DNA from 2 places in the Bradyrhizobium sp. USDA 3311 genome. Region 2 is predicted to be linked to the other one. Evidence: predicted binding sites of a transcription regulator. Region 2 holds the regulator's gene; the other holds the start of a gene.
What was found. The regulator LexA, encoded in region 2, represses DNA repair genes until DNA is damaged. The targets are predictions, from matches to a motif close to TGTTCNNNNTGTGTTCNG.
Positions count from the first base shown of each region.

Region 1: the regulator LexA is predicted to act here: its motif matches at 5,103-5,120, upstream of ACVWW6_RS10415 (DNA recombination protein RmuC).

Region 1 covers NZ_JBSSFI010000001.1:2,213,731-2,220,830, reverse strand. Annotated here, with positions in the region: gene dapD (2,3,4,5-tetrahydropyridine-2,6-dicarboxylate N-succinyltransferase) at 1-280, shown strand, start outside; gene ACVWW6_RS10440 (DUF805 domain-containing protein) at 535-1,188, shown strand; gene dapE (succinyl-diaminopimelate desuccinylase) at 1,185-2,351, shown strand; gene truA (tRNA pseudouridine(38-40) synthase TruA) at 2,519-3,256, opposite strand; gene fmt (methionyl-tRNA formyltransferase) at 3,377-4,312, opposite strand; gene def (peptide deformylase) at 4,456-4,980, opposite strand; gene ACVWW6_RS10415 (DNA recombination protein RmuC) at 5,152-6,354, shown strand; gene ACVWW6_RS10410 (AmpG family muropeptide MFS transporter) at 6,547-7,100, shown strand, end outside.
Region 2 covers NZ_JBSSFI010000001.1:5,630,013-5,637,112, forward strand. Annotated here, with positions in the region: gene ACVWW6_RS26905 (ComEC/Rec2 family competence protein) at 1-897, shown strand, start outside; gene ACVWW6_RS26910 (GAF domain-containing protein) at 907-1,848, opposite strand; gene ACVWW6_RS26915 (hypothetical protein) at 2,071-2,502, opposite strand; gene ACVWW6_RS26920 (hypothetical protein) at 2,696-2,896, opposite strand; gene lexA (transcriptional repressor LexA) at 3,171-3,866, opposite strand; gene ACVWW6_RS26930 (molybdopterin molybdotransferase MoeA) at 4,042-5,253, opposite strand; gene ACVWW6_RS26935 (hypothetical protein) at 5,477-5,695, opposite strand; gene ACVWW6_RS26940 (HAD family hydrolase) at 5,861-6,487, opposite strand; gene ACVWW6_RS26945 (alpha-hydroxy acid oxidase) at 6,502-7,100, opposite strand, start outside.

The DNA.
Region 1 (7,100 bases), 3.4 Mb from region 2:
CGCGCGCTCCGAGGTCGCCGAAGGCGTGATCGTGCGCAAGGGCGCGGTGCTGGCCATGGGCGTGTTCCTGGGCGCCTCGACCAAGATCGTCGACCGCGACACCGGCGAGGTCTTCATCGGCGAAGTGCCTGAATATTCGGTCGTGGTGCCCGGCGCGCTGCCCGGCAAGCCGATGAAGAACGGCCATATCGGCCCGAGCACCGCCTGCGCCGTGATCGTCAAGCGCGTCGACGAGCGCACGCGGTCGAAGACCAGCATCAACGAGCTGCTGCGGGATTAAGACTCTCTCCTCCCCTCTCCCCGTTCTTACGGGGAGAGGGTTGGGGTGAGGGGCCTCTCTCCACGGATGAGATTGCCGTGAGACCTGTACCCCCTCACCCGGATCGCTCCGGACGATGCTTCGCATCGCCGAGGCGATCCGACCTCTCCCCGCAGGCGGGGAGAGGTGAAGAGCCCCTTGCGGCACCTATCGAACCCTCCCTCCCTCCATCGCGACCAATTCCCGGACGGCCTGCGCCGCCCGGAACCTTCGCCATGGACTGGACCTCGTACCTCTTCCGCTTCGACGGCCGCATCAACCGCGCCCTGCTATGGCAGGCGCTGCTGATCGTTGCGCTGCTGGCGGGCTTGCTGGAGATCGTCGGTCAGGTCATCGGGATCCTCGGAGGGACCAGATCCACCTTGAAGCTCGCCATCGACCTCGATTTCGACTTCGGTCTCGACGACCTGTTCAAGCTGGTCGATCCCCGAGCCTCCCGCTCGCTGGCATCCGCCGATCGCGCGACCTCGATCCTCAAGGCGTCCGGCATGGCGCTGTTCTTCTGGATTTATCTCGCGACTACGATCAAGCGACTGCACGATCGCGACAGGAGCGGCTGGTGGATCGTTCCGTTCTTCTTCGTACCCGGCTTGTTCAGTCAGTTCGCGGACCTGCTGCCCAAGACAAACTGGATGCATCCTTTCAGCCTGGCGGTTTCGATCCTGTGGCTGTGGGGCCTCGTCGAAATGTTCTGCCGGCCCGGCACCTCGGGCCACAACCGGTTCGGCCCCGATCCGCTCGCCGACATCGAGGACGGCTCCGCGTCCGCCGCGTCCCCTGCGCAAGGCTGGGACCAGAGCCGCGAGATCGAAATTGTCCCGCCCAGTGCTAGCCCACCCGGCGGCATGCATGTTAAGCGGGGCGCATGACCGATGCCCTCTCGATTGCCCGCGATCTCATCCGCTGCCCCTCGGTAACCCCGGCCGATGCCGGCGCACTCGGGGTGCTTGAAAACGCCCTCAACGCCGCCGGCTTCACCTGCCAGCGCGTGACGTTCAGCGAGCCCGGCACCGCCGACGTCGACAATCTCTATGCGCGGATCGGCAGCGAAGGGCCGCACATCACCTTCGCCGGCCACACCGACGTGGTGCCCGCTGGCGACGAAAGCGCCTGGAGCGTCGGCGCATTCTCCGGCGAGGTAAAGGACGGTTTTCTGCATGGCCGCGGCGCGGTCGACATGAAGGGCGGCATCGCGTGCTCGGTCGCCGCGGTGCTGGAGCATCTCGCCGCCAACGGCGGCAAGCCGCGCACCGACGGCACGGGCTCGATCTCGTTCCTGATCACCGGCGACGAGGAAGACGTCTCCATCAACGGCACCATCAAGCTCTTGAAGTGGGCCGCCGAGCGCGGCGAAACATTCGATCACTGCGTGCTGGGCGAGCCCTCCAATGTCGAGACGCTCGGCGACACCATCAAGGTCGGCCGACGCGGCTCGCAATCCGGCACGCTGTATGTCGACGGCGTGCAAGGCCATGTCGCCTATCCGCACCGCGCCTCCAATCCGGTGCCGGACATTTCGCGATTGATCGTGGCGATCTCCGACGAGCCGCTCGACCACGGCAGCGCGCAGTTCCAGGCGTCCAACCTCGAATTCACCTCGGTCGACGTCGGCAACAAGGCCAACAACGTCATCCCCGGCGAGGCCCGCGCCAAGTTCAACATCCGCTACAACGACAACCATACGCAAGCGAGCCTGCGCGAACTGGTCGAGACGCGGCTGGCAAAGGCCTGCGGCAACCGCATCAAGGCCCGCATCGTCTGGGAGCCGTCGAACTCCAACGTGTTCGTGACCAAGCCGGGTCCGTTCACCGATCTCGCCGTGTCCGCGATCGAGGAGATCACGGGGCGGAAGCCGGAGCTGTCGACGAGCGGCGGCACCTCGGATGCGCGCTTCATCTCCAGCTACTGCCCGGTGATCGAGTTCGGTCTGGTGGGGCAGACGATGCATCAGGTGGACGAGCGGGTGCCGGTGGGGGATCTGGAAAAGCTGACGCAGGTGTATCGGGGGATACTGACGCGGTATTTTGGGTGAGGCGATAGCGCCTCCTGGAATTCCGCTGTCATCGCCCGCGAAAGCGGGCGATCCAGTATTCCAGAGACAGCCGTGATTGAACCGAGAGGCCGCGGCGTACTGGATTCCCCGCCTTCGCGGGGAATGACAGTGGCGGGTGTCGCGAGAGTTTCCCGCCTCCCGTCTCTCTAATAATCTACCTTCACCAGATACAGCCCGTCCGGCGGCGCGACGATGCCGCAGGCGGCGCGGTTGCGGGCCGCCAGCGCTGCGGAAAGGTCGTCCGCGGTCCAGCGGCCTTCGCCGACCCAGACCAGCGATCCCACCATCGAGCGCACCTGGCTGTGCAGGAACGAGCGCGCCGAGGTGAGAATCGTGATCTCGCGGCCGTCGCGCAGCACGTCGAGCTGGTCGAGCGTCTTCTCCGGCGACTTGGCCTGGCACTCGGTGTCGCGGAAGGTGGTGAAATCATGCTTGCCGAGCAGGCGCTGCGCGGCCGCATGCATCGCATCGCTATCGAGCCGGCGCGGCACGCGCCAGGCGTGGCCGACGTCGAGCGCGAGATTGGCGCGGGTGTTGACGATGCGGTAGCGATAATGGCGCTTCACGGCCGAGAAGCGCGCTTCAAAAGTATCGGGCACGATCTCGGCCTCGAGCACCGCGATCGGATGCGGCCGCAGATGCGCATTGAGCCCGTCGCGAAAGCGGCCCGGCGGAAACTGCTTCTCGATATCGACATGCGCGACCTGGCCGCGCGCATGCACGCCGGCATCGGTGCGACCCGCGCCATGCACCCGCAGATCCGCACCGGTCATCGCCTTCACCGCCGCTTCCAGTGCGCCCTGCACCGACGGCAGCGTATCCTGCACCTGCCAGCCGAAGAACGGCGCGCCGTCATATTCGATGGTGAGCTTGTAGCGGGGCATCGTTTCCAATTCTGCCGTCATCGCCCGGCTTGACCGGGCGATCCAGTACGCCGCGGCCTATCCGTTCGACCGAGAAGCCTCGGCGTACTGGATACCCCGCCTTCGCGGGGTATGACAGTGTCAGGTGAATTTGGCGCCCGCCTTCAGCGGCACACCACGCAAGAAGTCCGTGGCCTGCATCCGCGCCTTGCCTTCGCGCTGCAGCTCGATGATGCGGATCGCGCCCTCGCCGCAGGCGATGGTGAGCCGGTCGTCGAGCACCTCGCCCGGCGCGCCCGAGCCCTTGGCGAGCTCGCAGCGCAGGATTTTGACGCGCGCGTTCTCGCTGACGCCTGCGAGCTCGGCCCAGGCGCCGGGGAACGGCGACAGGCCGTGGATGTGGCGCAGCACCGCCCGTGCGGGCTTGGTCCAGTCGATCCGCGCCTCAGCCTTGTCGATCTTGGCCGCATAGGTGACGCCGTCCTCGCTCTGCTTCTTGAGCTGGAGCCCCCCGCGGTCGAGCGCGGCCATGGCGCGGACCATCAGGTCGGCGCCGAGGCGCGAGAGACGATCGTGCAGGTCGGCCGCGGTCATGGTGTCCGTGATCGCCAGCCGCTCGGCCATGGCGACATCGCCGGTGTCGAGGCCGACATCCATCTTCATCACCATCACGCCGCTTTCGGCATCATCAGCCATAATCGCGCGGTTGATCGGCGCGGCGCCGCGCCAGCGCGGCAGGAGCGAGGCGTGCAGATTGTAGCAGCCGAGCTTTGGCGCATCGAGGATGGCCTGCGGCAGGATCATGCCGTAGGCGACGACGACGGCGGCATCGGCGTCAAAGGCGCGAAATTCTTCCAGCGCCTCCTCTGTCTTCAGCGTCTTCGGGGTCAGCACGGGAACGCCGAGTCTTCGCGCGGCTTCCTCGACCGGGGTCGGCTGCAATTGCAGGCCGCGCCGCCCGCCCGGCTTCGGCGCGCGGGTATAGACGGCGACGATCTCATGGCCATGCGCGACGAGCTCGAGCAGCGTCGGCACGGAGAAATCGGGCGTGCCCATGAAGATCAGGCGAAGGGGCATCGGAAAAACCTGCGAGGAACGTGATCCAATTACTGTCATTCCGGGGCGGCTCGAAGAGCCGAACCCGGAATCTCGAGATTCTCAGGTGCGCAATTGCGCACCATAGTTCGATGCTGTGCATCGCCCCGGAATGACGGAGAACCTCACTCCGCGCGCTTGGCGGCTTTCTCGAACTTCTTCAGCACGCGGTCGCGCTTCAGCTTCGACAGATAGTCGACGAACAGGACGCCGTTGAGGTGGTCGATCTCGTGCTGGATGCAGGTGGCGTAGAGGCCTTCGGCGTCCTCCTCGTGCACCTTGCCGTCGAGATCGGTGAAGCGCACGCGCACCTTCGCAGGCCGCTCGACCTCCTCGTAATATTCGGGGATCGACAGGCAGCCTTCCTCGTAGACCGACAATTCCTCGGACGAGGCGATGACTTCCGGATTGATGAAGACGCGCGGCTCCGGCTTAGTCTCGCCGTTCTCGTCGCGCTTGGCGAGGTCCATGGTGATCAGCCGCAGCGGCTGGGCGATCTGGATCGCCGCCAACCCGATGCCGGGCGCGTCGTACATGGTCTCGAACATGTCGTCGGCAAGCTTGCGGATCTCCGTCGTGACCTTCTCGATCGGCTTGGAGACCAGACGCAGCTGCTTGTCGGGCAGGATGATGATTTCTCTGAGGGCCATGGCGGGCGATTTAAGCCGGGCGCGACAAGCGGTCAATGAGGCCCGGAACGCGTTAACGATCCGCTAACCATAAAACTTCAGCTTTCGTTAACCATAAAAATTAACGGGGCATTTACCATAAATGTTCGCTATTCGTTCGTGCCGGCAGCCGAATCGGCTAGAAGGACAGGCATGAACGAGATCATTTTCGTGGCTGGCGACTGGCCGGTGCGCACGATCGACGCGCTGATCGGCTTCGGCGTCCTGGTCCTCATCCTGCTGGTTGTGATCGCCGTGGTCATTGCACGCTCGGGGCGGCGCGGGGCGGAACTCGCGATGGCGAATGCGATCCGCGCCGACGAGCTCGAGGAGCGCATCAGCCAGATGCTGCACGCCCAGAGCGAGGCTTCGGGCCGGGTCGATGCCATGACCCAGGCGCTGGCCGGCCGCCAGGCCGAGATGGCACGGGCGGTCAACGAGCGGCTGGATTCGGTGACCCATCGCGTCGGCCAGTCCATGGAGCACTCGACCCGCAACACCATGGAGAGCCTGCACGCCCTGCACGAGCGACTCGGCATCATCGACAACGCGCACAAGAACCTCACCGACCTCACCACGCAGGTGACGACCTTGCGCGACGTGCTCGCCAACAAGCAGTCGCGCGGCGCCTTCGGCCAGGCCCGGATGGAGGCGATCGTCCAGGACGGCTTGCCGAAGGGCGCCTACGAGTTCCAGTTCACGCTCTCGACCGGCAAGCGGCCGGACTGCGTCGTGTTCCTGCCCGACCAGCGCCCGCTCTGCATCGACGCGAAGTTTCCGCTCGAGGCGATGACCGCGCTGCACGATGCCCGCACCGACGAGGAGAAGCGCATCGCCACGCAGCGGCTGCGCGGCGACGTGATGAAGCATGTCAGCGACATCGCGGAAAAATATCTCGTCACCGGCGAGACCCAGGAGATGGCACTGATGTTCGTGCCGTCGGAATCGGTCTACGCCGAGATCCATGACGGCTTCGACGACGTGATCCAGAAGGCCTATCGCGCCCGCGTTGTGCTGGTGTCGCCCTCGCTGCTGATGCTGGCGATCCAGGTGATGCAGCAGATCATGAAGGACGCGCGCATGCGCGATGCCGCCGACCAGATCCGCACCGAGGTCATCAAGCTCGGCGACGATCTCGGCCGCTTGCGCGACCGCGTGCTGAAGCTCCAGAAGCATTTTGCCGACGTGAACGAGGACGTCCGCCAGGTGCTGATCTCCGCCGACAAGATCGAGAAGCGCGCCGGACGGATCGAGGAGCTGGATTTCAGCAAGGCCGATACGCCCGCGGAGGGCCCGCACCTGGTGGCGACGGGCGCGGCCGAGTTGTTCCCGAGGAAGCTCCAGGCGGGGGAGTAGATTTTTTAGCACACTGTCATGCCCCGCGAAGGCGGGGCATCCAGTACGCCGTGACAGTCGTTGTTGAGCCGAAACGCCGCGGAGTACTGGATCGTCCGCCTTCGCGGACGATGACGCCGAGGATGTTGGAGGCTCTCCCGCCTCACGGCTACCGCGAGAGTCTTTTCCCCCAGAATCTGCTAACACCTCCCCATGACCGCACCCGACGCGACCACCGGAACCGTCCAAACCAGCGCTGATGCCCCCGCCGCCTCCTGGCGCGACAGCCTTGCCGTGTACCTGCAACCGCGCGTGCTGATCGTGCTGTTCCTCGGCTTCTCGTCCGGCCTGCCGCTGGCGCTGTCGGGCTCGACGCTGCTGGTGTGGATGCGCGAGGCCGGGGTCGATCTCGGGACCATCGGGCTGTTTGCGCTGGTCGGCACGCCCTACACGCTGAAATTTTTGTGGGCGCCGCTGGTGGATGCGCTGCATGTGCCGCTGTTCACGCGCGCGTTCGGACGCCGCCGCGGCTGGCTGCTGTTCTCGCAGCTGCTGCTGATCATCGCCATCCTGCTGCTGGCGCTGACCGATCCCGCGCGCTCGCCGTTCTACGTCGCGCTCGGCGCGTTGCTGGTGGCGACGACGTCCTCGACGCAGGACATCGTGGTCGACGCCTTCCGCGTCGAGAGCCTGCCGGAGAGCGAGCAGGCCGCCGGCATGGCGTCCTATGTCGCTGCCTATCGCATCGGCATGCTGGTCTCGACCGC
Region 2 (7,100 bases):
CCCTATGCCGCCTTCCACTTCCACCGCGTCACCCCGTTCGGCGTGCTTGCCAACCTCGGGGCGATGCCGGTGGTGTCGGCGCTGGTGATGCCGGCGGGACTGCTCGGATTGCTCGCGGCGCCGTTCGGGCTCGACGGCGTGTTCTGGTGGCTGATGGGGATCGGCATCGACTGGATGGTCGCGGTCTCGCGCTGGGTGGCCGCGCTGCCGGGCGCGGTCGGCCGCATCCCGGCGTTCGGCATTGCGCCGCTGATCGCGGCGAGCCTCGGGATCATCGTGATGGGCCTGCTGCGCACGCCCTTACGCTGGTCAGGCGCGCTGGTGCTGTTGGTCGCGATCCTCTGGGGGCTGGCAGGCCGGCAGCCGGATATCCTGATCGCCGGGGACGGCCAGAGTGTCGCGGTGCGGGGCAGGGACGGGCACCTGCAAATGATCCGGGCGAACAAGGACGGCTTTCTCCTGAAGGAGTGGTTGGCTGCCGACGCCGATCCGCGCGATGCCGGTAGTCCCTCGCTCGCCGCCGGCGTGTCGTGCGACGAGGCCGGCTGCGTGACGCCGCTCGCCGACGGGCGCCTGGTCGCGCTGGCCTTGCGCATCGACGCTCTGGCGGATGATTGCAGCCGCGCTGCGCTGGTGGTGACGGCGCGACCGGCGCCAGCGGATTGTGTGGCGATGGTGGTCGACCGGCAGCGACTCGCGGCGCAAGGCGCGCTCGCTCTGACACGGCGCGGCGACGGCTTTGCGGTTCAGGCGGTGAAAGCGAGAGGCACCGATCGTCCGTGGTCGCCGGCGACCGCCGGCGAGGGCGATTTCAGCGCGAGCCTTGCGCCGCAGGCGGCAGCCCCCCGTAACCGGGACGCGACGCCGTCCGAGGCCGACCTGCAGGCCGAGGATTGAGCGGACGGGCTACAGGTACCAGGCCAGCACGGCTTCGAGCCCAGCACTCCCGATCACCGGCAGGGCCACCATCTGGCTCAGTCCGATTGCGCGGGCCTCCGCGGCTGCGGCCGAGCCGTCGTGCCCGAGATCGTCGTTGAGCGCGGGCATGCCGGTGGCCCAGGCTCCGCCGATGCTGCCGTCGCCCCTGCCGATGGATCTGTCCGCATAGAGCGCGGCAAGGTCTGTCTGCGCGCTGCAATCGCCGGCGCGAAAGACCAGTGCCGAACGGGCCTCGTTCGGCACCCAGATCTCGAAGCGTCGCGCAATCGGCGTCGCCTGTGCGGACAGGAAAGTCAGCACCCAGGTCTGGTCGGTGCCGGTCCGATAGGGCACGCCGACGCCGAGATTGATCCCGACCTCGGCGGCGTCTTCCCAGCGCAGAAAACTCCTGGCGTTGTGCAGGTCCTTGATGATCAGCGGCAGGCCCGCTTTCCAGGTGCGTCCGGGCAGGCCGAAGCCGCGGGGAAACCTGGTGTGGCGGGAGTTGAATTCGAACATGTCGGCGGTGCCATAGTAGCCGTCGACGAGCCCCATCTCGTGGGAGCTATCGGGATCGTTGTGCCAGAGCTCGATTGCGCCGACATGCGCCTCGTCGTCGCCGCAGAACAGCACCATGACGGCCTGCAAGAATTCGCCTGAAAACACCGGCACCGCCACGCCACAGGTGAGGCCGGCCGCGAGCGCCTGGTCGGTCCGCTTGAAATAGGAGTTGGCGAATTTAGTGAGGATCACGGGATGGCCGCTGGCCCAGGCCTTGCCGGGAAGGCCCTCGTCGTATCCGAAGCGCAAGTGCTCGCTCACGGCCTTGAACGCAGACAGCCCTTCGCCGTAGAGGCCGCCGCCGAATTCCAGCCGCATGCGCGTCCGGTCCGGCACCCAGAGTTCAACGACGCGAATGAAGGTTTTCATCGAACGTGTCCGCCGCCTCAAGCCTTTGACAGCATCGGCGATCTGGCCGCGGAACGGACGTTCAAAATTCAGGCAGGGCCGCGCAAACTTCGTGCGATGGGCAGGTGCGAGCCTGATCTCGGCGGAAGATTCCGGAAGACGCAAATCATACCATCTCGCCGGCCACGGCCGGCGATGGCAATTTCAATCCCGGCCCCGACCTCTGCGCCGGGGGGAGGTACATCAGCCGATCGGCAGGCGTGTGATCGTCGGCCTGTCAGCGATGATCTCCGGCTTGTGTTCACGCTCGCCGGCCGGCTGGGTCACCGGCAATTGCAGCACGGTCGCGCGCTGGCCTTCGACGAGTTGCGTCACGAGTACGTATTTGCCGTCGGGGAATTCGATCGCGTCATGATGGCGATCGGGAATGTGCGGATCGATCTTGCCGAACTTGCCGACGCGGGAGTTGATGGTGCGCGTCCAGATCCAGCGATTGTCGTAGCGGACGTTGTCGGCGAAGGCGAGCTCCGTTCCCGGCAGCAGGCAGACCGCGACGGACATGTCGGCCTCGGAGGCGAAGCCGCGCGTCGAGGTGCCGCGGAAGGTGGTCGTGACGATCGTCTCGCCGACTTGTGCGGGACGCGTCGCGACGGCATGCAGGCTGTAGTCACACATCGGGTGCTCCTCATTCAGGGATAGCGACCCGCGCCTCCTTCGGAGGCACTGGCCTCTATCAGAGTGGAAGCATGTTAGCGTCTTCTCGGTTGTAGGCAAATCTGCGGCTTGGCTTCGCAGGCTGCCATCACAATATCTTTTTCAAATGCGTCAGGAACAAAAACCGCTTCCGTGCATTTGGCGTGCATCTTCGTCAGCGACCAGCAGGTGCCGACCAGCCCGAATATTGCCAGGCGGGTTGCGACGGCTGCGCGACGGCGTTGCGCAATTGCTCGCTCGCCGTCGTCGGCGTTGCCTTGCGGGCATGGTGCGACTGCGCGGCGAAGGCTTGCGATGCCGACGCGGATGCTGCGATCAGCGCCACCGTGACGGTGCTCAAAACGATCTTGCGCATTGATTGCCTCCTCGATCTCCAGGGCCACGAAGCGATGAGGGCTTCGTGCGGCGTCGCGAGGATGTAGCGCTAGAGAGGGGCCGGATAATCTGAGCAAAACCAGAAAGACTATCCAGCCGGAGCGGACAATCGTCAACGCGCGGGTCGCCAACCGGCGGGCCGCGCTTTAGGTGATTGTTTGAGCATGATCTCCGCGCAAGCGCGTCCTGCGCTTGTCGCGAGGGAAAACCGCTGCGCACTTTGTGCTAACGCGGCCCTCCAGTCCGGATCACGCTCAGTACTTCCGGTACAGGCCGATCAGCTTGCCCTGAATCTTCACCCGGTTGGGCGGCAGGATGCGGACCTCATAGGCCGCATTGGCGGGCTCGAGCGCGATCGAGGCGCCGCGGCGGCGGAAGCGCTTCAGCGTCGCTTCCTCGTCGTCGATCAGCGCCACCACGATGTCGCCGGTGTCGGCGCTCTCATTGCGCTGGATCAGCGCCATGTCGCCGTCGAGGATGCCGGCTTCGACCATCGAGTCGCCGCGCACTTCGAGCGCGTAGTGCTCGCCCGAGCCGAGCATGTCGGGCGGTACGCTGATGGTGTGGCTGCGGGTCTGCAACGCTTCGATCGGCGTGCCGGCCGCGATACGGCCCATCACCGGCACCGCAACGGGGCGTTCGCCCTCGTCCGCGCTGGAGCTCGCTCGCACCTTGCCGAGATTGCCCTCGATGACGCTCGGCGTGAAGCCACGGCGGTTGCCAGCGGCGGCCTGCAGCTCGGGCAACTTGATCACCTCGATCGCGCGGGCCCGGTTGGGCAGGCGCCGGATGAAGCCGCGCTCCTCCAGTGCGGTGATCAGGCGATGGATGCCTGACTTCGAGCGCAGGTCGAGCGCGTCCTTCATCTCGTCGAAGGAGGGCGGCACACCGCTTTCCTTCAAACGCTCGCTGATGAATCGCAGAAGCTCGTATTGTTTGCGCGTTAACATCTCGACCAAATCCCCCGGTTGATGTCGTTCGATTCCGAGACGGTGAATTCAGCGGCGAGCCGCCAGATGCTCGAAACAAATCATGAACGGACACTATATGTTCGATATGTGTTCCGCAACTGCTTAATTTACCGTGAACGCGACAAAGTTCGCGGAACGCGCAGGACCAGTGCGTTCAGGCGGGCAGTCGCAGCACCTCGCAAGGCGCGCCTGCCTCGGCCTTCGGCGCGAACGGCGCGCGCACGAGAAGTGCCTGCGCCGCAGCGAGATTCGCAAGCAGCGAGGAATCCTGATGATTGACGGGAAGGGCGACAAGCATGCCGTCGTCGCGCCGCTCCAGGCGCGCACGAAGATAGTCCTCGCGCTGGTCATTGGCACCGACATCGCGGCCGAGCACGGCGCGCTCGCGACGATGGTGAATCACGGCGCGGCCCGACAGGGCGCGAATCAACGGCACCATGAACAGGAAGCCGCACACATAGGACGACACGGGATTGCCGGGCAGGCCGATCACACCCATCGCCCCTAGCCGGCCTTGCATCATCGGCTTGCCCGGCCGCATCGCGATCTTCCAGAACGCCATCGCAATGCCTTCGGTCTTCAGCGCCTGCTGGACCAGATCGTGGTCGCCGACCGAGGCGCCGCCGATCGTGATCAGGATGTCGGCGCCGCTCTCTCGGGCACGGCGGATGCCGGCTGTGGTGGCCTCCAGCGTATCGGCGGCAACGCCGAGGTCGATGGTATCTGCGCCCTCCCGGCGGGCGAGGGCGTGCAGGGCATAGCCGTTGGAATAGACGATCTGGCCGGGGCCCGGCGTGGTGCCCGGCATCACCAGCTCGTCGCCGGTGGCGAGGATCGCGACCTTCGGACGGCGGCGGATGGGGAGGTCTGGGTGGTTCATCCCGGCGGCGAGCGCGAGGTCGCGCTCGGTGAGCCGGGTTCCCTTGCGCAGGAGCACGTCGCCCTCGCGGAAGTCGACGCCGGCGGGCCGGATGTGCCGACCGGCGATAGCGGCTTCCTTGATCGTGATGCGCTTGCCCTCGGCGACCGTATCCTCCTGGATCACGACCGCGTCCGCGCCGGCGGGAACGACGCCGCCGGTGAAGATTCGCACCGCTTCGCCGGCGCCGACCGCTCCCGCGAACGGCCGGCCCGCCGCGACCTCGCCGATCATGGTGAGCTGCGCGTCGACCCTGGCCGCATCGGCTGCGCGCACGGCGTAGCCGTCCATGGCCGACATCGCCTCGGGCGGCTGGGTACGCCGCGCCGCGACGTCGCGCGCGAGCACGCGGTGGTAGGCCTCGTCGAGGGGAATCATCTCTTCAGGCAGCGGCTCCGCACCGGCCAGCACCGCGGCGAGCGCGTCAGAAACCGGCATCAAGGCCACGGCGAAACTCCTGCTCGGAAAGTCTGGACGAATGGGCGGCAAGAGTTCTAGCCGAGCGCGGGCGATGAAGCAAAATGGGACCGGATCAGGATTTATCCTGCTTGATCCGTCCAGTCATGAGGGACCGTCAGCTCTGCCGCGGCATGATCTGACGGACGAGAAAGACGGGAACGAGCGTGGCCATGGCAAGGACGACAATGACGGGAGCCACGGCCAGCATCGGTCATCGACCGGTCTGGCGGTCCGGACGGAGGTCCGGCGCCACGTCGGGAGCCACGTCAGGGGGCTTGGGGCCTTGATCCTTGTCGGGCAGCGGATCGGCCTGGGATTTCAGGTCGGCGGCCTTGCTGATCAGCTTGGCGGAGAGGTCAGAATCCGAAGTCGTTCTGGCGAATTCGAGCAGAAGAGAGGCTTGTTTGGTGAGGTAGGTTTTGCCCAACACGATGATACGTCCGTCTGTAGAAGTCCCAACGGACTCAAGAGTCCGGAAGCGGGCATTCCGTTCCCGGAACTCTGTATAAAAATGTACAAAGCGATTTGGTTCCTCATCTCGGCTAGATCGGTTCCGGGAGCTCCCCGGTTTCACCCGCCGGCCGATGCGTCTCGATCAGATTCCCAGCGCCTCGAGCGCGTCGCCGACATCGCGGGGCGAGGTCACATGCACCGCGGTCAATCCGCGCGCTCGCGCTCCCTCGACGTTTTCGGCGAGGTCATCGAAGAACACGATGCGCCTGGCGGGCACACCGATGGCCGCCACGACATGGTCGAACGCCGCCGCGTCCGGCTTGCGCAGGCCGATGCTGGACGACAGGTACAGCTCGCGGAAATGGCCGAGCAGGTCGGCGTATTCCTTCGAGAAATGGTCGACATGCGGCTGGTTGGTGTTGGAGAAGGCGTAGAGCGGCATCTGCTTCGCCGCACGCGGCAACAGCTCCGCGACATCGGGCATTTCACCCGCGAAGATCGCGTTCCAGCCCTCGAGGAATTGCGCATCCGAGATGCCGATCCCGAGCGAGGCCCGTAGCGAGGCGAAATACTCCTCGTCGCTGATCTTGCCGACCTCGTGCAGCCGATACGCCTCGCTGTCGCGCACATAGCGCGCAACGATTGCCTCCGGCTTGCAGCCGGCGTGTCCCGCCCAGCAGGCGATCGCCTTGGAGAAATCGATGTCGAGCACGACGCGCCCGAGGTCGAACAGAAGCGCATCCGCGCTGCCGGGAGAGAGCGAGGTCATTGCGTCCTTTCGGATCAGTACCGGTAAGGTTCGTGGTCGAACAGCGGGAACGCGCTGAACACGCTCGGCGTGTTCGTCGCGGTGGCCGGATGCAGGCAGGACTTGTTGACCTCGGCGAACGAGGTGGCGCCCAACAGGCCGAGGCAGCGCAGCACCTCGTCCTCCAGAAGCTCCAGCATCCGCGTCACGCCGGCTTCGCCGGCCGCCGCCAGCGCCCAGCATTGCAACCGGCCGATGCCGACGAGGTCGGCGCCCGCCGCGATCGCCTTGACGATGTCGGTGCCGCGGCCGAAGCCGCCATCGACCATGATCTTGGCGCGGCCCTTCACGGCCTCGACGATCTCAGGCAGCACATGCATGGCGCCGCGGCCGTGATCGAGCTGGCGGCCGCCATGGTTGGAGACGTAGATCCATTCGACGCCGTGATCGAGCGCGATCAGGGCGTCCTCGGCGGTGGCGATACCTTTCAGGATCAGCGGAATCTTGAACTTGTCCTTGATCATCTTCACGGTCCGCCATTCCAGGCCTTTCTGGAAATCGCCGCCGGTGGCGCGCAGGCGGCTCTCGCGAACGTAGCGCTTGGCGATGTCGCGTTCGCGACGGCTGTAATGGG